One region of the Microbacterium sp. MPR-TSA4 genome, then DNA from elsewhere that is predicted to be linked to it. Evidence: predicted binding sites of a transcription regulator. Region 1 holds the regulator's gene; the other holds the start of a gene.
What was found. Region 1 encodes LexA, which represses DNA repair genes until DNA is damaged. Its sites were predicted from a motif close to TCGAACANNTGTTCGA; they were not measured.
Positions count from the first base shown of each region.

Region 2: imuA' (DnaE2-dependent mutagenesis accessory factor ImuA') is a predicted target of LexA. The motif match lies at 7,219-7,234, and genes of this name have one in related genera.

Region 1 covers NZ_JBXAFF010000006.1:58,675-68,914, reverse strand. Annotated here, with positions in the region: gene AC1Q49_RS05270 (TrmH family RNA methyltransferase) at 4-804, opposite strand; gene rplT (50S ribosomal protein L20) at 879-1,259, opposite strand; gene rpmI (50S ribosomal protein L35) at 1,290-1,484, opposite strand; gene infC (translation initiation factor IF-3) at 1,561-2,226, opposite strand; gene AC1Q49_RS05250 (DUF1844 domain-containing protein) at 2,460-2,858, shown strand; gene AC1Q49_RS05245 (SseB family protein) at 2,871-3,668, opposite strand; gene priA (bifunctional 1-(5-phosphoribosyl)-5-((5-phosphoribosylamino)methylideneamino)imidazole-4-carboxamide isomerase/phosphoribosylanthranilate isomerase PriA) at 3,652-4,398, opposite strand; gene hisH (imidazole glycerol phosphate synthase subunit HisH) at 4,460-5,128, opposite strand; gene hisB (imidazoleglycerol-phosphate dehydratase HisB) at 5,125-5,736, opposite strand; gene AC1Q49_RS05225 (histidinol-phosphate transaminase) at 5,791-6,897, opposite strand; gene AC1Q49_RS05220 (LysM peptidoglycan-binding domain-containing protein) at 6,955-7,377, opposite strand; gene lexA (transcriptional repressor LexA) at 7,654-8,319, shown strand; gene AC1Q49_RS05210 (hypothetical protein) at 8,322-9,338, shown strand; gene AC1Q49_RS05205 (glycoside hydrolase family 31 protein) at 9,348-10,240, opposite strand, start outside.
Region 2 covers NZ_JBXAFF010000005.1:87,053-97,292, forward strand. Annotated here, with positions in the region: gene AC1Q49_RS04770 (hypothetical protein) at 1-993, opposite strand, end outside; gene AC1Q49_RS04775 (ABC transporter permease) at 1,091-2,035, opposite strand; gene AC1Q49_RS04780 (ABC transporter ATP-binding protein) at 2,032-2,832, opposite strand; gene AC1Q49_RS04785 (amidohydrolase family protein) at 2,829-4,109, opposite strand; gene AC1Q49_RS04790 (PDR/VanB family oxidoreductase) at 4,330-5,331, shown strand; gene AC1Q49_RS04795 (amidohydrolase family protein) at 5,746-7,098, opposite strand; gene imuA' (DnaE2-dependent mutagenesis accessory factor ImuA') at 7,257-7,958, shown strand; gene AC1Q49_RS04805 (DNA polymerase Y family protein) at 7,960-9,582, shown strand; gene AC1Q49_RS04810 (error-prone DNA polymerase) at 9,582-10,240, shown strand, end outside.

The sequences.
Region 1 (10,240 bases):
GCGTCAGCGCCCTCCGCGCTGCGCGAAGGCGGTCTCGTACAGGCAGACGCTGGCCGCAGTGGCGAGATTCAGGGACTCGGCGCGCCCGTAGATCGGGAGGCGCAGCGAGAGGTCCGCGAGGCCCAGCGCGGCGTCTTCGAGGCCGCGCGCCTCGTTGCCGAACAGCCAGGCGGTGGGCTCGGCGAGCACCTCGCGGCGCGCGAGGAAGTCGTCGCCCCCGACGTCGGCGGCGACCACCCGCATCCCCGCGGCGTGGGCACGCTCGACGGTCGCGGACAGCTCGGCGCCGACCGCGACCGGCAGGTGGAAGAGCGACCCGGTGGTGGCCCGCACGACCTTGGGATTGTAGGGATCGACGGTGCGCCCGGTCAGCACGACGGCATCCGCGCCCGCCGCGTCGGCGGCGCGGATGATGGTGCCCAGGTTCCCGGGATCGCGCACCTCCTCGCAGATCGCGATGAGCGTCGGGGATGCCGCGAACACGTCCTTCAGCGACGTCGGCGACTGGCGCGCGACCGCGACGATGCCCTGCGGCGTGACGGTGTCGGCCATCGCGTCGAGCACCGCCTCCGTCGTGAAGACGATCTCCAGCCCCGCGTCGCGCGCGGCGTCGCGGATGTCCTGGTGCCTCTCCATCGCCGTGGGCGTCGCGAAGAGCTCGACGAGGGTGTCGGGGCGGAAGGCCAGCGCCTCGCGGGCGGCCTGCGGCCCTTCGAGCAGGAACAGCCCGGTCTCCTGACGTGCACTGCGCTTGGTCAGTTTGGCGACGGCGCGCACGCGCGGAGAGCGAGGGTTTTCGAGCACGCTCTCATCCTAGAGAAGAAGAAGGGGTGTCCCCCGTTCGGAGGACACCCCTTCTGTGTGCTGTGTTGCGGTGATTACGCCTTGGGCGCGTTCACGTCCGCCGGCAGCGCCTTCTTGGCGGTCTCGACGAGCGACGCGAAGGTCTTCGGCTCGTTGACGGCCAGCTCGGCGAGCATGCGACGGTCGACCTGCACGCCGGCCAGGCCCAGGCCCTGGATGAAGCGGTTGTAGGTGAGGCCGTTCGCACGGCTCGCGGCGTTGATGCGCTGGATCCACAGGCGGCGGAAGTCGCCCTTGCGCTTGCGACGGTCGCGGTACGCGTAGACCAGGGAGTGGGTGACCTGCTCCTTGGCCTTGCGGTACAGGCGCGAACGCTGACCGCGGTAACCGGAGGCGCGCTCGAGGATGACGCGACGCTTCTTGTGGGCGTTGACGGCCCGCTTGACTCTAGCCATTTTCTTCTACTTTCTCGTCTGCGTCAGCGCTCAGATGCCGAGGAGCTTCTTGGCGACCTTCGCGTCGCCGGGAGCCAGGATCTTGTCGGCCGACAGGCGGCGCGTGCGCTTGGTGGGCTTGCCCTCGAAGTTGTGGCGGAGGTTCGCCTGCTGCTTCTTGATCTTCCCGCTACCGGTGACCTTGAAGCGCTTCTTGGCACCCGAGTGGGTCTTCTGCTTCGGCATGTCTCTATCCTTCGTTGTGGTTCCCGCGGGGCGGGAGCTCGTGGGGCCGACGCGGCGGGGCCGCGGGCCGGGCGACCTACTCCGCGGGAGCGGTCTCGGCGGGGGCGGACTCGGGCTCGGCGCCCGGGGTCGTGCGCGCCTGGCGCGCCGCCTCCTTGTTGGCAGCACGCTGGGCGTTCTGCTCGGTCTTGACCTCGGACTTGTTCTTGTGCGGGGCGATGACCATGACCATGTTGCGACCGTCGATCGTCGGGTTCGACTCGACCGTGCCGTACTCGGCGACGTCCTCGGCGAACTTGCGCAGCAGACGCACACCCTGCTCGGGACGCGACTGCTCGCGACCGCGGAAGAGGATCATGGCCTTGACCTTGTCACCCGACTGCAGGAAGCCCTCGGCGCGCTTGAGCTTGGTCGTGTAGTCGTGAGCCTCGATCTTCAGACGGAAACGGACCTCCTTGAGGACCGTGTTGGCCTGATTGCGACGCGCTTCCTTGGCCTTCTGGGCGGCCTCGTACTTGAACTTGCCGTAGTCCATGATCTTGACCACGGGCGGCTTCGAGTTGGGGGCGACCTCGACGAGGTCGAGATCTGCTTCCTGAGCGAGGCGCAGCGCGACCTCGATGCGGACGACGCCGACCTGCTCACCCGCGGGTCCGACGAGGCGGACCTCGGGAACGCGGATGCGGTCATTGGTGCGGGGATCGCTGATGCGGAACTCCTTAGTCGTACGGGTGGGTGCCACCGGACACAGGGATGTGTCTCGGGCGGAAGATCGTCACGTCCACCCCGCACGACGCGCACGTCGGCTTCGTTCCTGCACCCTCACCCGCAACGGATCCCGTCGTGGCGGCCCCGTCGGACGGGGCGGAGTGCGTGACCCGGTAGCCTGGAGCGGCAAGCGCGGGTGGGATGTGATCCTCTTTCGATCCGGAGCAGAACACTCCGGCGCCCGCACAGTCTAGCAGAGAGCAGCACGTGGACACGATTCCCTCCTCCCCCGACCCCCACGAGGCCGAACGGCTCGCCCGATGGGAGGAGCGCGAGCGCGCCGCCGCGGCGGCGAGCCGCGATATCGCCGACGTCCCGGCCGTCGAGGTGATCACGACGGCGGCCGTGCATCTCATGAGCGCCGCGGCCGTCAAGACGGGACTGGCCGACGACCCGGCCACGCAGCTCGACCTGGATGAGGCCCGCAAGCTCATCAACGCCCTGGCGGGTCTCATCACCGCCGGCGCTCCGGAGATCAGCGACATGCATGCGCGGTCGCTGCGCGACGGGCTGCGCTCCCTGCAGCTCGCCTTCCGTGAGGCATCCGTCATCCCCGATCCGATCGGCAAGGGACCGGGCGAGAAGTGGACGGGCCCGGTCACCTGACCGGCGGCACGGTCAGCCGCGGACGAGCTTGACCGTCAGGGAGTCGACGAGCACGGCGATGCGGTCGTCCGCCGCCCAGCGGGCGGCGAGGCGCTGCAGGATCGCGTCGAGCTGCGTCTGGTCCAGACCGTCAACGAGGTGCAGGCGCACGATCAGCTCCGGTCCGCGCAGGCGCGCCTCCGGGTCGCCGCTGGCCACCGAGAGGTCGAGCACGCCGAGCTCGGCGCCGATCGACGCGTGCAGACCGGCCATGACCTCGGGTGACAGGTGGGCGGGCTCCCACGGCAGCGCCTGCCCGATCGCCCACACGGCGGGTCGGCGCAGCACGAACTCGGTCGCGGATGCCGGGTCGATCACGATCAGGTCGGTGTCGTCGGCCGCGGCCGACAGGGCGGTGCGGATGCCGTCGGCCGGCACCGGCCGCGCCTTCGGGTCCCACGCGGCCATCGTCGCGACGGACGTGAACACCGGCAGCACCGTGCGCCCGTCCGGTCCCGCGACGGTCACGATCGAGAGCTCCTGCGTCTTGTCGACGAGGTGGCCCGACGGTGCGACGCCGACCTCCCCCGCCTCGGCGACCAGGGGGATGAGCAGCCGAGCCGAGCGGTAGGCGTCGACGACGGCGACCGCGTCGCCGCTGCCGTCGCGGAACGCGGTCAGTGCCGCCAGCAGCGCGGGATCGGCCGATCCGTCGTCACCGGCGTGCGGGTTCGCCTCGAACGAGCGCCCCTCCCAGGGCACGCCCGCCGAGTCGGCGGCGCAGGAGTGGCCTCCCGCGCCGTCCCCGGGCCGTTCAGCCTGCGGCGACATCCAGCGCCTCGGCGAGCGTGAACGCGCCCGCGTACAGGGCCTTGCCGACGATGGCTCCCTCGACGCCGAGCGGCACGAGCTCGCGCAGCGCGGCGATGTCGTCGAGGTTGGAGATGCCGCCGGATGCGACCACCGGCTTGACCGTGCGCGCCGTGACCTCGCGCAGCAGCTCCAGGTTCGGTCCCTTGAGCGTGCCGTCCTTGGTGACGTCGGTGACGACGTAGCGGCTGCAGCCGGCGTCCTCGAGGCGCTCGAGCACCTGCCAGAGGTCGCCGCCGTCGCGCGTCCAGCCGCGCGCCGCGAGGGTGGTCCCGCGCACGTCGAGGCCGACCGCGATCGCGTCGCCGTAGCGGCCGATGACGTCGGCCGCCCATTCGGGGTTCTCCAGCGCCGCCGTGCCGAGGTTGATGCGCGCCGCACCGGAGTCCAGCGCCGCCTCGAGCGTGGCGTCGTCGCGGATGCCGCCGGACAGCTCGACCTGCACACCCTTGAGCTGCTTGATGACCTTGCGGAGCACGGCGGCGTTGCTGCCACGGCCGAAGGCGGCGTCGAGGTCGACGAGGTGGATCCACTGCGCACCGTCGCGGGCCCAGGTGAGGGCCGCCTCGACGGGATCGCCGTAGCTGGTCTCGGTGCCGGCCTCGCCCTGCGTGAGGCGCACGGCCTTGCCGTCGGCGACGTCCACGGCGGGAAGCAGGATCAGTTCAGGGGTCGACGCGAAATCGTTCATGGCTCCAGGAAGGGGTTCAGTGACCGCGCACTGCGGACACGGTGACACACAAGCAGAGAGACTACCGGGCCGACGGCAACGCCGAGATCCAGTTGCCGAGCAGACGGATGCCGGCTTCGCCGCTCTTCTCGGGGTGGAACTGGGTCGCCGACAGCGGACCGTTCTCGACCGCCGCGAGGAACGGCGAGCCGTAGTCGCACCAGGTGAGCGCCGGCTCGCGGAACGGCCGCGTGACCTCCAGCGTCCAGTGCTGCGCCGCATAGGAGTGCACGAAGTAGAACCGCTCGTGCTCGATGCCGCGGAACAGCGTCGTCCCCTCCCCCGCGCGCACCGTGTTCCACCCCATGTGCGGCAGCACCGGGGCGTCGAGTTCGGTGACCGCGCCCGGCCACTCGCCGAGCCCCTCGGTCTCCTCGCCGCGCTCCACCCCGTGCTCGAACAGCACCTGCATGCCGACGCAGATCCCCAGCACGGGCAGGCCGCCGGCGAGGCGCCGCTCGATGATCTCGTCGCCGCGGGTCGCGCGCAACGCGTCCATCACGGCACGGAAGGCGCCGACTCCGGGCACCACGAGGCCCGCGGCATCCTGGATCAGCCCGCGATCCGCCGTCAGCCGCGCGTCCGCCCCGGCGGCGACGAGCGCCTTGACGGCGGAATGGACGTTGCCGGATCCGTAGTCCAGCACCGCGACCAGCGGTCGCGTGCCGACCTGCGCGTCGCCGTCCGTCACAGGGCTCCCTTCGTACTGGGGATGCCGTGCACGAGCGGATCCTGCGCCTTCGCCTGGCGGAACGCTCGGGCGAACGCCTTGTACTCCGCCTCGGCGATGTGGTGGGGGTCCCGCCCGCCGAGGACCGTCACGTGCACCGTGAGCCCGGCGTTGAACGCCAGCGCCTCGAAGGTGTGGCGCACGAGCGAGCCGGTGAAGTGGCCGCCGATGAGGTGGTGCTCGAAGCCGACGGGCTCCCCCGTGTGCACGAGGTAGGGCCGTCCGCTGATGTCCACGACGGCCTGCGCGAGCGCCTCGTCGAGCGGCACGAGCGCGTCGCCGTAGCGCGAGATGCCGCTCTTGTCGCCCAGCGCCTGCCGGATCGCCTGGCCGAGCACGATCGCCGTGTCCTCGACGGTGTGGTGGGCGTCGATGTGGGTGTCGCCGGAGGCGCGCACCGTCAGATCGGTGAGCGAGTGCTTCGCGAACGCGGTGAGCAGGTGATCGAAGAACGGGACCGTCGTGTCGATGCGGCTCTGCCCCGACCCGTCGAGATCGAGCTCGAGCTCGATCGTGGACTCGCTCGTCGCGCGCCGGAGGGAGGCGGTGCGGGGGGCAGAAGTACTCATGCGCCGAGTCTACCGAGCGCCCGCGCGACCGCTTCCGCGTGTTACCGGCGCGCGCTAGCGCGCGGTGGCTCCGCCCGGGCCCAGCGAGGCGAGCGCGTCGAGGAACGCGGTCGACTCCTCCTCGGTGCCGGCCGTCACCCGCAGGCTGTGCGGGATGCCGACGTCGCGGATGAGGACGCCCCGGTCGTAGAGGGCCTGCCACGTGGCGGCCGGGTCTTCCACGCCCGCGAAGAGGACGAAGTTCGTCCAGCTCTCGAACGGGCGGTAGCCGAGCGCGTCGAGGGTCGCCGAGATGCGGTCGCGCTGACCGACGATGTCGTCGACCATCGCGAGCATCGCGGGCGCGTGCCGCAGCGCCGCGGTCGCGGCGGCCTGGGTGAGCGCGCTGAGGTGGTACGGGAGGCGCACCAGGCGCAGGGCGTCGATCACGGCGGGGTCGGCGGCGAGATAGCCGACACGGGCACCCGCGAACGCGAAGGCCTTGCTCATGGTGCGCGACACCACCAGACGCGGACGATCGGGCAGGAGCGTGAGCGCCGAGCGCGAATCGCGCGGCGCGAACTCCTGGTACGCCTCGTCGACGATCACGATGCCGGGCGCCGCGTCGTACACCGCCTCGATGACGTCGAGGCCGAGCGGGGTGCCGGTCGGGTTGTTCGGCGCGCAGAGGAAGACGATGTCCGGCTGGGCGCGCTCGATCTGGGCAGCGGCGTCCTCCGGGGCGAGGGTGTAGTCGACGCCCCGGGTGCCGTGCGCGTAGGTCGCCCCCGTCGCCCGCGTCAGCAGCGGGTACATCGAGTAGGTGGGAGCGAAGCCGAAGGCGGTGCGTCCCGGACCTCCGAAGGCCTGCAGCAGGTGCTGGAGGACCTCGTTCGACCCGTTGGCGGCCCAGATCTGAGCCGCCGACAGGCCGTGACCCAGATACTCCGCGAATCCCTCGCGCAGAGCCGTGAACTCCCGGTCGGGGTACCGGTTCACCTCGCGCAGCGCGCGCGCGACGCTGTCGAGGATGTCGTCGGCGACGTCCTCCGGCACCGGGTGGGTGTTCTCGTTGACGTTCAGCGCCACCGGCAGCGGCGCCTGAGGCGCCCCGTAGGGTGTCAGCCCGCGCAGATCGTCGCGGAGGGGAAGGTCATCGAGTCGGACGCTCACCCTGAACATCGTAGACGGCGCACTGCACGGCGCGGCGCCCCGAGAGGGCTCCCGGCGCCGGGAGCATCAGCGCCCGGCGCTGTACTCCGCCGGGATCGCGACGCTCTGGCCGATATCGAGGCTTCCCGACGGCAGCGCGTTCAGCCGCATGATCGCGTCGACCACGTCGCGCGGATCGGCATCGGGCGCGACGGCGTGCGCGATCGACCAGAGCGTGTCACCGGGCTGCACCGTGACGTGGGCGAAGGAGACCCCGGAGCCGTTCTCGTTCGAGGCGAGCGCGCCGCCACCGGACAGGATCGCGATGCTGAGGGCGATCACCGCGGGCACGGAGGCGAGCAGCGCAAGGACCCGCCGACCCCGTGCCGTGAGACGCAGTCGCGTCGGGGCGTTCGTCGTGCGGGCGTTCGTCGCGCGGACAGTCGTCATCGGGGTCGCCGCGACGAGACGGCCGCGGGGCGAGGCGCCGAGGATGTCGATCGTGGTCATGGGTTCCTCCTCAGGACGGGTGTCTCCGGGTGTCGAGAGATTCGCATCCGATCCTCGGCCGGGAGGGCCGGATGCGAATCTCTCTTCCGAATGTATCTTCGATGGTGTTCGGGTGTCAAGCACACGGTTCTCGCAGATGAATCGAAGGCGACACGCGGGCGCGTGCCGGTCGAGGCTGCGAAGACCGGATACGGTTTCGACAAGACGACCCCATCACCTACCTCCGACATTCGAAGGCGACGCCTTCGGGGGGACGCGATCGAAGGAGCGCGCGACATGGCCGAGAAGCCTCAGACACGCAGGCGGAAGAGCCTCAGCGACAAGCAGCTGAAGATCCTCGAGGTGATCCAGACCTCCATCGCCCGCCACGGCTACCCGCCGAGCATGCGCGAGATCGGCGATGCCGTAGGACTGAAGTCGCTGTCGAGCGTGACCCATCAGCTCAACCAGCTGGAGCTCAGCGGCTACCTGCGCCGCGACGCGGGCAAGACCCGCGCGATGGAGGTGCTCATCGACCTGCCCGGCGCGGCCGCGGAGAACCCCGCCGACCTCGCGCCCGCCCTCGGCGATGCCGCCCTCGTGCCGCTCGTGGGCCGCATCGCCGCCGGCGTGCCGATCACCGCCGACCAGCAGGTCGAGGAGATCTTCCCGCTGCCGCGACAGCTCGTGGGCAAGGGCGACCTGTTCATGCTCAAGGTCAGCGGCGAGTCGATGATCGACGCCGCCATCTGCGACGGCGACTGGGTCGTGGTGCGCTCGCAGCCGACGGCGGACAACGGCGAGATCGTGGCGGCGATGCTCGACGGCGAGGCCACCGTCAAGACCTTCCGCCAGCGCGACGGCCACACGTGGCTGCTCCCCCGCAACTCCGCGTTCGAACCGATCCTCGGCGACGACGCCGTGGTGCTCGGCCGCGTCGTCGCGGTTCTGCGCGCCGTCTGAGGATGGCCACCGCGCGCGGGGTGGCGTCGACGGCGGTGATCGTCGTCGCGGCGGTCCTGCTGCCCCTGTCGATCGTCAGCGGATGGGCGCGGACGCAGCTCGTCGACGAGGACGCGTTCACGGCCACCCTCGCGCCGTTGTCGCAGGCCGTCGAGGTCCAGGACGCCGTGATCGCGGCATCGACGACGGCGATCGATGAGCGGCTCGACACGGCGGCGCTGACCGGCACGGTCATCGACGGCCTGATCGACCTCGGCATGGGCGACCGCGCGGCGCAGGCGCTGCGGCGCCTGGAAGGCCCGGCGGCGACGGCGCTGCAGCAGCTCGTGCACGTCGCCGTGGCCGACGCCGTGCGCTCGGACGCGTTCAGCACCGTCTGGGAGCAGGTCGTCCGCCGCTCCCATCGGGCGCTGACCGTCGCGGCGACCTCCGACGGCGGCGGCGTCGTCGTGCAGACGGCCGACGGCCTCGGCATCCAGATCGGCGCGATCGTCGCGGCCGTCGAAGAGCGCCTCGTCGCGCAGGGCGCTCCGCTGGCTCCGTTCATCCCCGAAGTCGACCACGTCGTGATCATCGGTTCGGGTGACACCCTTTCGGCGATCCGGACGGGCTACGCCGTCGGCGTCGCTCTCGGCGGGTGGATGCCGGTGGTCACGGCCGTGCTGTTCATCGGCGGGGTCGTGCTCGCGCGACGCCGCGCCGCCGCTCTCGCCCGGGCGGGCATCGCCGCGGGGATCGGGTCGGCGATCCTGCTGATCGCCGCGGAGGTCGGCCGCCCGTGGGTGGCGTCCTCCGCGACGCAGGCGGACTTCTCCTCCGCCGCGGCGCTCGCGATCTACGACCGGCTCCTCGCCGGCGCCGTGGGCACGGCCGTGGTGGTGCTCATCGTGGCTCTCGTCCTCGTCGGAGCGGGCTGGCTCGCCGGCGCGTCGCCGCGCGCCGTGGCGCTGCGCCGACGCGTGGCCCACCGGTGGGCTCACCGCACGGACGAGGCGGCCGCCGACGAGCCCACCGTGTGAGAGACGGTCTCAGTCCTCGTCGCGGTGCGGCTCCCGCTCCGGTGCGAGGACCGGCGCCAAGGCGACCCACGCCTCGGCGCGGACGAACACCGGGACGGCGTCCCGCGCCGACACGTCGACGGTGACCACGCGTCCGCCGGTCAGCGCCGCGCCGGTGCGCGCCTCGACCCACGATCCGGACGGCAGGTACACCGGCCACTCCCGCGCCCCGGGCTCGAGCACGGGGGCGACGAGCAGGTCGCTGCCCAGCATCCACTGCAGCGGATGCCGCCACACGGCCGCATCGGTCGGGTGGTCGAAGTACAGGGGGCGCATCATCGGCACCGACGAGGAGACGGCGCGCGCCGCCGCCTCGGCGAGGTACGGCACGAGGCGCTCGCGCAGCCGGACGAGCGCGCGCACCTCGGGGATCACCGCCTCGTCGCCCGTCCGCTCGGCGATGTTCCACGGCGTGCGGTCGTTGGAAGGCAGCCGGTGGTGGTTGAACTCGGAGTGGTACTGCATGATCGGCACGAACACGCTCGCCGCCATCGCCCGCACGTACAGTTCCGCGTCGGGGATGGGACCGGAAAAGCCCGCGATGTCCCAGCCCCAGTAGACGATCCCGCAGGATGCCGCGGAGAGCCCCGCGAACATCGACCAGCGGAACGCCTCCCACGTGGAGTTCTCGTCTCCCGCCCAGTACGCCCCGTGCGCGGGTGAGCCGGTGAAGCCGGCGCGACTGAAGGTGATGGGAGCCTTGCCCGCCGACTCCAGCAGCCGACCGTACGCGGCGGCGTACGCCACGGGGAAGCGGTTGTTGGCGACGTCGCCGGACGAGCCGTCGAGGTAGACGAGATCCTCGCCCCACGCGTGCTCGCCGCCGTCGGTCTTGAAGCCGTCGATGCCGACCTCCTCCACGA
Region 2 (10,240 bases), on a different contig from region 1:
CGAGAACTCCGCGACGCCCTCCGAGTAGGTCCAGCCGGTGTCGTACTTCTCGACGAGGTCGAGGATGACCGCGTTGCCGTGCTCCGGCGCGTTCAGGAAGTCGATCTGCGACTGCTGCATGATCGGGACGAGCTTCTTCAGGCAGTCGGCCTTGTCGGTGACATCGGCCTTGCGCACCGCGAGGGGCTCGGGATAGATGTTGTACCCCAGCTCGGACAGCAGCTGGTAGCCGACGTCCTTGCCCCACTGCGAGATCTCGTTCTTGTAGATGTAGGGCTCGGCCGTCGCGAAGCCCTGCTGCAGGATCTTCGGGTCGGACACGAAGCGCTGCGGGGTGCCTTCGTAGCTCGTGTCGATCTGCGACGAGGTGATGATGCCCTGCGACAGCAGCAGGTTGGGGATCACGTCGCCCGACGTGACGATCGGGTCGCCGGCGGCGGCGGCCTCCTTGATCGTCTTGGCGCCGTCGTGACTGGCGGGGTCCCACATGAGGATCTGCGGGCTGAAGGTCAGCTGCGACGTGACCGCGACGGTCGGCTGGTCGGCGTCGGCGACGATCGCGGCATCCGTGTTGACGGCGCCGATGAGGATGTCGGTGTCGAGGTACATGAGCGCGGGCACCGGCTGGAAGTTGACCGCAGGGCCGCCCGAGCGCACCTCGATCTTCACGCCCGTGTCGGTGCCGTTGACCACGAGCGGGCCGGTCACGGTCTTCTTGTCGGTGTCGACCGTGTACCCGTCTCCCACCAGGTTGTACATGGCGCCGTGCTCCGACTCCGGCTGCCAGTCCTGCTGCATGACGACGGTCGCGGGGCAGACGCTCGCGAGGTCGAGGGGGCCGCCCTTCTCGGCCGCGGTCGCGGCCGAGGTCGTGGCCGGAGCCGCCGCCTCGGTGCTGGAACATCCCGCGACGGCGAACACCGTGACGGCGAGGGTGCCGACGGCGACGCTGCGCGCCATCAGACGACGGGAGAGAAAGGTGGGCTGTGACACGGTGTCCTCCTGGACGGGCTTCGGGTGCGGTGCGGACAGACGGGTGGTGCGATTCGTGGTGCGGGTGAGGAGAAGCGGTGCGGGCGGCGGGGCGTGATCAGCGGGTCGCGACGCCGAAGAGGCGTCCGACGACCAGCCGATCGAGCGCGGCGAAGATCGAGAAGACGATCACGCCGAACAGTGCCGTGAAGATGATCGCGAGGAACAGCGGCTCCATGTTCAGGCGCAGCGTGTAGGTGCGCAGCAGTCCGCCGATGCCCTGGCTGCCCTGCTGGAAGAAGAAGTCGCCGACGATCGCGCCGATCACGGCCAGACCGGCCGACTGGCGCAGCCCCGTGAAGATCGACGGGATCGCCGCGGGGAGCATGAGCTTCGTCATCCGCTGCCACTTGCTGGCCTTCTGCAGGGTGAACAGGTCGTGCGCCGCGGGCGTCGCCGACTGCAGGCCGAAGAGGGTGTTCGAGATCATCGGGAACACCGCGATGATGACGCAGACGACGATGCGCGCCGGCAGGCCGTAGCCCATCCAGATGCCGATGAGAGGGGTGAGCGCGAGGATCGGGATCGTCTGGAGGATCACCGCGTACGGGTACAGGATCTTCTCGGCGAGGGTCCACTGGGACATCACGATGGCCCAGCCCATGCCGATCACGACCGCGATCGCGAGACCGACCAGCGCGACGGAGATCGTCTGACCGAGCGCGGCGATCATGGGTGCGATCACCTTGTCGTTGCCGACCGTCTCGGCCAGCACCTGGTGCGGCGGTGGCAGCAGGAACCGGCGGCTCTCGCTCAGCAGCAGGTACGACACCGCGTACCAGATGGCGATGATCCCGAGCAGTGCGGCGACGATCGGGAACGCGCGCGACCAGGCGCCGCGCACGACGCCCGCCGCGCCGCGAGGCCGCCGGCGCGCCGCCATCACGGCGGTCGTCGTCTCGGCGGATGCCGCGGCATCCGCGGCCGCTTTCGACGGGCTCACCGGGCCGGCCGACGTGTCGGCGTGCGCCGTCGGCGCCTTCAGGGCGAGGTTCTGGCTCACGAGTGTGCCTCCAGTGCGTGCGAGAGGTGGCCGACGATGCGCCCGAACTCGGGTTCGTAACGCAGTTCGGGCGAGCGGGGGTAGGACCAGGGCAGTTCGATGTCGTCGACGATGCGGCCGGGCCGTCCGCTCATCACGAGCACGCGGCTCGACAGGTAGACGGCCTCGGAGATGGAGTGGGTGATGAACATCGCCGCGAACCCCTTGAGCTGGAACAGCCGCTGCAGCTCGGTCTGCATCTTCAGGCGCGTGATCTCGTCGAGGGCGCCGAACGGCTCGTCGAACAGGGCCAGCTGGGGCTCGGCGACGAGGGCGCGGGCGATCGAGACCCGCATGCGCATGCCGCCCGACAGCGCCCGCGGATGCTGGTCCTCGAAGCCCGACAGGCCGACGAGGTCGAGCACCTCCGCGGCGCGACGCCGACGCTCGGCCTTGGCGACGCCGGCGAGCTCCCCGACGAGCTCGACGTTGCGCTGCGCGCTGCGCCACTCCAGCAGGGTCGCCTCCTGGAAGACGAAGCTCGTGGTGTCGGCGCGGACGTCGATCTCGCCCTCCGTGGCGGCGTCGAGCCCGGCCGCGAGGCGCAGAAGCGTCGACTTGCCGCAGCCGGAGGGGCCGACCACCGACACGAACTCGCCCGGGCGCACATCGATCGACACGTCCTCCAGGGCCCGGGTGCCCGTGTCGAAGACCTTGGCGACGTCGCGGAAGGCGAGCGTGGGTGTGGAGGTCGGCCGGGCGGTGTCGGCGGCGCCGGCGTGAGAACGCGGATCGGCGGGTGCGGTGACGGTGGTCATAGGAGGGCTCCCTCGGAGGTCGGGGCGGACGGCGGGGCCGGCAACGGGCGGAGGTCGAGCACGCTGCCGACGACGCGGCGGCGCACCGCGATGACGCGGCCGTCGCGGATGACGATGCGATCCGGTGCGCGCTCCGCGAGCGCCTCGGCGGTGTGCGCGGCGCGCACGAGCACGATGTCGGCGACGTCGCCGACCCGTCCGCGGGCGGGCGGCAGTCCGAAGGCGGCGCGTCCTCCGTTGGAGCTGACGTGCCAGGCCTCGGCGGGCGTGAGGTGACCGGCGACGACGAGCTCGGAGGCGACGTCGACCATGTCGGCGTTGCCGAGCGGGTTGAACGGGTCCTGCACGTTGTCGCCGCCGGCTGCCAGCGTGATGCCGGCCTCCAGGATCTCGCGCAGCGGGGGGATGCCGCGCGGCGTGCCGACCGGATGCTGCCACCCCTGGAGGTAGAGGTTGGTCAGCGGGTTGGTGATGATGGAGACACCGGCCTCCGCGACGGCCGCGAGGGTGCGGGCGCGGGTCGCGGCATCCTGCGTGGACAGGCTGACGCAGTGGCCGGCGGAGCGGATGAGCCCGGCGGGCCAGTGGCGCGTGCGGGCGGCGAGCTCGGCCAGGCCGGTCGAGGCGGGATCGAGCGTCTCGTCGGTGTGCAGGTCGAGGCCCAGGCCGAACTCCTCGGCGAACGCGGCGGCGCGCTCGAGGTCCGCCGCGGGGTCGTCGGCGAGGTGGGGGAAGCCGCCGACCAGGTCGACCCCGAGGGCGACGGCGGCGCGTCCCAGATCGTCCGGGCCGTCGGAGGGCCCGGGGCTCGCGACGACCTGCAGGTCGACGAGCCCGGCGAACTCGGCGCGCAGCTCCACGAGCGCACGGACGCCGCGCAGCGGGTCGTCGCCGAGGTGGTAGTTCGTGTGGGAGCGCACGGCGGTGACGCCGGCGTGCAGCGCGGCGACCAGGTGGCGGCGCGCGCCGGCCGTGATCGCCTCGTACGTGTGGCTCTCGCCGTGGTCGACCCAGCACGCGATGGCGTCCTCGAGTGAGCCCTCGGGCTGGCCGAACGCGCTCCACGTGTAGCCCTTGTCGAGGTGGGCGTGCAGGTCGGCGAGCGGTGGCAGGGCGACCCAGCCGGTGGCGTCGATCGTCTCGCCGTCGGCATCCGCAGCCCCCGCGTCGACGACGCGACCGCCGGCGAAGGCGAGGGTGTCACCGACCTCTCCGGCCGGCGAGAGTCCGGTGACGGCGCCGATGCGCTGGCCCGGCTCGAGGAGTTCGGCATCCATAGGGGCTTCTCCTCACGTGGCGGTGACGGCGGGCGGTGGCGGTGATGGCGGGCAGTGCGGTGTTGTTGGTATGACCAACATCGGGTGAGAATCAGTAAACGCCCGACGTGTTTCCTGGCAGGCCTGTCGGGATTGCAGCCGTGTTAAATCCGCGCGAAGAGTGCGGCCGGTCGCCGCCCGCGGGCGGGACGGCCCCGCGCGAATGGGAAGAGTGGGATCCATGAGCTACTTCAGTGACGTCGAGCGCGACCTCGTGGTCGCCGCCCGCACCGTGCTCGCCGACGGCGTCGTGGCACTCGACCTCGTGGCCCACAACGGCCGCGACCTTCCCGTCTGGGCGCCCGGGTCGCACGTGGACCTCATCCTCGCCGACGGCCGTCAGCCCGGGATGGAGCGCATCGAGCGCCAGTACTCGCTCTGCGGCGACGCCGCGGACCGGTCGACGTGGCGGGTCGCGGTGCTCCGGGAGGACGACGGGCGCGGAGGGTCGGTGCGCGTGCACGACGACGTGCAGGTGGGCCAACGGCTGCGGGTGCGCGGACCGCGCAACCACTTCTCGTACGACATGGTGCCCGAAGCCGTGCACCGCTTCGTCGCCGGCGGCATCGGCATCACCCCGATCCTCGCGATGGTGCGCGCCGCGGCCGCCGCGGGGGCCTCGTGGACGCTCGACTATGCCGGGCGGTCGCTGTCGACCATGGCCTTCGTCGACGACGTGCGCGCGCTCGACGACGGCACGGGCCGCGTGCGGCTGCATCCCTCCGACGAGGGCTCCCGCCTCGACGTCGCCGCACTCGTGGCTGCCGCCGCCGACGGCGGTCCCGTCTACGCCTGCGGTCCGGCGCGACTGATCGCGGCCCTCGAGGAGGGCTTCGGGGCGGCGGGGCGCGCCGAGGCGCTCCACGTCGAGCGGTTCGAGGCGATCGCGTACGGCGAGCCGGTCTGGTCGGAGCCGTTCGAGGTCGAGCTCGCGATGACCGGCGACGTCGTCACGGTGCTGCCGGGCCAGTCGGTCCTGGAGGCGATCGAGGAGCAGAGCCCGACCGCGATGGTGCTCTCCAGCTGCCGCCGCGGCACGTGCGGCACCTGCGAGGTGCCGGTGCTGGAGGGAGAGGTGGAGCACCGCGACTCGGTGCTGACCCCGCTCGAGCGGGAGCAGGGCGCCGTCATGATGGCCTGCGTCTCGCGTGCGGCCTGTCCCCGGATCGTGCTCGACATCTGAGCGGGTGCCGCGGCGGCTTGGGCTGGGGTTGGGGCTTGGGTTGCGGTTGGGCTGGGGCTTGGGTTGCGGTTGGGTGGTGGTGACGATCGTCGGACTTTTCCGGCGTGAGCCCCGAACCGAGGGATGGTGTGGTGTCATCCACAGGTTTCTCCGGCGTACGTCACGTCGCGCTCGCCGCGTTTCTGTGCGGGCCGGACGGCCGCGCCGACGGTGGGGCCATCGGGGGAGCTCGGGCCAAGCGGTGGGCCGATCCTGTGACGAACGTCGGAGGTTGTGCCCTGCCCGCGGCGGAAGGGGGCCGTGGTGGGTCGATCCTCGCGGAAACTCCGACGGTGGTCACGGCTCCGGGGCTCCGGGCGCCGGGGCGCCGACGCCGGCCGGCGCCAGGGCTCCGGGGTGGCGGCGGCGCAGGCGTCAGCGGCCGACGCGGGCGCGGAGCGCGGCGGTGAGCGTGGTCTCGTCGCCGCTGACCAGCCGGTAGTCGCGGACGACCACGCGCCCGCCGACCACGACGTGCCGCGGCCGGCGCCCCGGGTGCGCCCACAGCAGTCCGGCGACCGGATCGGCCACGCCCGCGTCCGCGACGCCGGAGACGTCCCAGACGCACGCATCGCCCGCGGCCCCCGGGGTCAGGATGCCGAGCTCCGCCCGACCGAGACCCGCGGCGCCGCCCGACGTGGCCATCGTCAGGACGTCTCGCGCCGGGAGCGTCGGCCCGACGAGGCCCGACACCTGCATCGCGAGGCGGGCGTCGGCGAGGAGGTGCCCGGCGTCGTTCGACCCGCCGCCCGAGGTGCCCAGACCCACGGCGATGCCGTGCGCCCGCAGGCGGGCCACGGGGGCGATGCCCCACCCCATCGGCACGTCGCAGCCCGGTGCGTGCGTGGCGGTGACGCCGGCGGCCGCGAGACGTGAGATCTCGGCATCCGTCACGTCGCACAGGTGCGCGATCGTCACGTCCGGCTCGAGCCAGCCCCACTCCTCGAGCAGGTCGAGGGGCCGCCGGCCGTACCGGGCGAGCGCGATCTCGGTGTCGACCTGCTCGTTCGCCTGGGTGCGCCGGCGCAGACCGTGGCGCCGCGCCACGTCGCCGAGCGCGCGGAAGGTCTCCTCGGAGTCGGAGTGCACGCCCGCCGGGCCCACTGCGAGCTGCAGCATGCCGTCGGCGCTCGTGCCGCCCGGGACGTCGGCGGCGGAGGGGAGGAGGTCGCGGACGATCGCCTCCGCGCTCGCCGCCGCGGCGGCGGGGGTGTCGCGGGCCGATCCGCGGACGAACACGAGGCGCGCGCCGAGCTCTGCGGCCGCCCCGGCGATGGCGTGCGCGATCGCGACGGTGTCGTCGACCGGAGCGGAGGAGGCCGCGGGGTCGGGCCAGTTGAGCTGGTGGTCGGCGACGGTGGTCACTCCGCACAGGAGCGACTCGGCCAGCCCCACACCGGCCGTCGCGCGGACGAGGGAGGCGTCGATGCCCGCGGCGGCATACGCGGCGGCCATCGCGGGCAGCCACTCCCGCATGGGCACTCCCCGGGTGCCCGGCAGGGTGCGGAAGCCCGACTGGAGCAGGTGGTGGTGCGCGTTGACGAGACCGGGGGTGACGAGGCCGCCCTCGGCGTCGAGGGTGTCGTGCGCGGATGCGGCGGGCTCCGCGGTCGGGACGCCGACGCGGCCGTCCGCGCCGATCACGAGGTCGCCGGTGCGGTCGAGGTCGGGCTCGTCGAAGCGCTCCACGATGAGGGAGGCGCCCGTGATGGTCAGCGTACGGGTCATGGCGTCCGTCCTATCAGTCGCATGTTTCGCGCAGATGAGCCGTCCGGCGCGGCCGGTCGAGGGATGTGGCGCGCAATGTCCGAACCCGTTCTTATCTTCGACGCAGAGGCATTGAAGTACTAGAACACATGTTCTAATCTGTCGAAGTGAGGCCGATCGTGGGGAACGTCGCTGCCGCGGACGTCGCGGGCACCGTGAGCACCCTGCGCGCGCAGATGGAGCGCATGCAGGGGCGTCGCCTCGACACGCCCGTGCTCCCGGTGCCGCCGGCGCTGGCGTCGCTGCTGCCCGGCGGAGGCCTGCGCACGGGGGGAGCCTACGCGCTCGGGCGGTCGATGTCGCTGCTGTTCGCTCTGCTGGCCGAACCCTCGCAGACCGGCTCGTGGTGCGCCGTCGTGGGCATGCCGCACGTCGGTGTGGAAGCGGCGCGCGCCGCCGGCGTGGACCTGTCGCGGCTCGTCCTGGTGCCCGATCCGGGCGAGCGCTGGCTCGCGGTGACCTCGACGCTCGCCGATGTGCTGTCGGTCGTGGCGGTGCGGCCGCCGGCCCGGGCGAAGGATGCCGATGTCGCCCGGCTCGCCGCGCGCATGCGTGAACGCGATGCCGTGCTGCTCGTGCAGGGCCCCTGGCCGCAGACCGAGGCGATGATCGACGTCTCCGATCCGTCGTGGTCGGGCCTCGGCGAGGGCCACGGCATCCTGTCGGGACGAGAGCTCACCGTCACGGTGACCAGCCGGCGCGCGCCCGTGCCGCGATCGAACCGGCTCCTGCTTCCCGACGAGCAGGGCCGCCTCGGCGGGGGGGAAGGCGCCGGCCGCTCGCGCGTGCCCGCGCCCGTGCCGATGAGACGGGCGGTGTGAGATGGATGCCGATGTCCGGGGCGGCCCGGCGCCTCCGCGCAGTCTGGTCGTCTGGGTGCCCGACTGGCCGATCGTCGCGCTCACCCGCGACGGCGACGACCCGCTGGACGCCGACGGGCCCATCGCCGTGTTCGAGAAGGGGATGGTCGTCGCCTGCTCGGCGGCGGCGCGCGCCGAGGGCGTCCGGCGACGGATGCGTCGCCGCGATGCGCAGGCCCGCTGTCCGCAGCTGACGGTGGTGGATGCCGACGCCGTGCGCGATCATCGGGCGTTCGGGCCCGTGATCGCGGCGATCGAGGAGGCCGCACCGAACGTGCAGGTGATGCAGCCCGGACTGTGCGCCCTGCACGCGCGCGGGCCGGCGCGCTATTTCGGCGGTGAGGCCGCGGCGGCGACGGTGCTCGCGGGCGCCGTGGCGAGCCTCGGCGTCGATGACGTGCGGGTGGGCATCGCCGACGGCACCTTCACCGCCCAGCAGGCGGCCCGCGGCGGCACGCGCCGGGAGGAACCGGTGCGGATCGTGCCGGCCGGTTCGGCCGCGGCCTTCCTCTCGCCGCTGCCGGTGGGGGTGCTCGACGAGGAGCTGGCCTCGCTGTTCGGCCGGCTCGGGGTGCAGACGCTGGGCGAGGTCGCGGCCCTCGGCGCCGACCGGCTCGTCGAGCGGTTCGGCGCGCGCGGTCAGCGGCTGCACGCGCTGGCCGCCGGCCGCGACCCGCGCCCGGTGACGGCGCGCACGCCGCCGCCCGAGCTGCACCGCGAGGTCGCGTTCGAGCCCCCGGTCGAGACCGCGGACCAGGTCGCGTTCGCCCTGCGGATGCCGGCCGCGGAGTTCGTCTCCCGGCTCGGGGAGCAGGGGCTCGTCTGCACCGAGCTGCGTGTCGTGCTCACCGGCGACCGCGGGGAGCGCAGCGAACGCGTGTGGCTGCATCCCGGGGCTTTCGACGCCGCCGCGGTGGTCGACCGGGTGCGCTGGCAGCTCGCCGAGCAGGGCGCGGCGACGGGCGCCGGGGGCACGAGCGGCGCCGGGGGCGCCGGGCGCGGCGGGACGGGACGGGCGCTTCGCAGCGCGGTCGTGCGGGTGCGCATCGAGCCCGAGGCGGTGGATGCCGCCGCCCACCACACCGCGCGGCTGTTCGGGTCGGGTCCCGAGGAGCGCGTGCATCGCGCGCTCTCGCGCGTGCAGGCGATGCTCGGACACCAGGGCGTGCTCACTCCCGCGGTCGGCGGCGGTCGGTGGCTCGCGGAACGACAGCGGCTCGTGCCCTGGGGCGACGTCGCCGCCGATCTGCGCACGGGCGAGCGTCCCTGGCCGGGGAGCCTTCCCGATCCGCTGCCGACGACGGTGTTCGCCGAGGGGATGCCGGTCGCGGTGCTGGATGCCGACGGCGACATGATCGCCGTGGATGCCCGCGGGGAGCCGACCGCCGTCCCCGCGGCGATCGAGCTCGGCGGGCGGCGCCGCGGCATCCGCACCTGGGCGGGACCGTGGCCGGTGATCGAACGCGCGTGGGATCCCGAGCGGGCGCGGCGGGCGCACCGCTTCCAGGTGGTCGACGTCGCGGAGGGCGCCTGGCTGCTGGTGTGCGAGGAAGGCGTCTGGCAGATCGAGGGGAGGTACGACTGATGGGGTTCAACAATCCGTCGGTCCGCTGGTCGGAGATGGCGCGCCTGCTCGGTGCGCCGGTGATCGGCGGCGACCCCGCACCGGACGGCGGCGACGGCCCCGCCTTCTCCCGCAAGCGCGGTGCCTACGAGCGGCCGCCGATCGAGCGGCCCACGGATGCCGTGCCGTACGCCGAGCTGCACGCGCACTCGTCGTTCTCGTTCCTCGACGGGGCGTCCTCGCCCGCCGAGCTCGCCGAGGAGGCGGAGCGGCTGGGCCTGCACGCCCTCGCGATCACCGACCACGACGGCTTCTACGGGATCGTGCGTTTCGCGGAGGCCGCCGAGCAGCTTCAGGTGAAGACCGTGTTCGGGGCGGAGCTCTCGCTCGGGGCAAGCGGCGGCGCGGGGGAAGGGGCGGGGCGTGCGACGGGCCTGCTCGCCGGTCCGAGTGCCGCGCGGGCCGGGGCGCCCGACCCCGCCGGATCGCACCTGCTCGTGCTCGCCCGCGGCGAGGAGGGCTACCACCGGCTGGCGGCGGCTCTCACCCACGCACAGCTCGCCGGCGGGGAGAAAGGGCGGCCCTGGTACGACCTCGACGACCTCGCCGCGCGCGCCGACGGGCACTGGGCGATCCTCACCGGATGCCGCAAGGGCGCGGTGCGTCAGGCGCTCGCCGC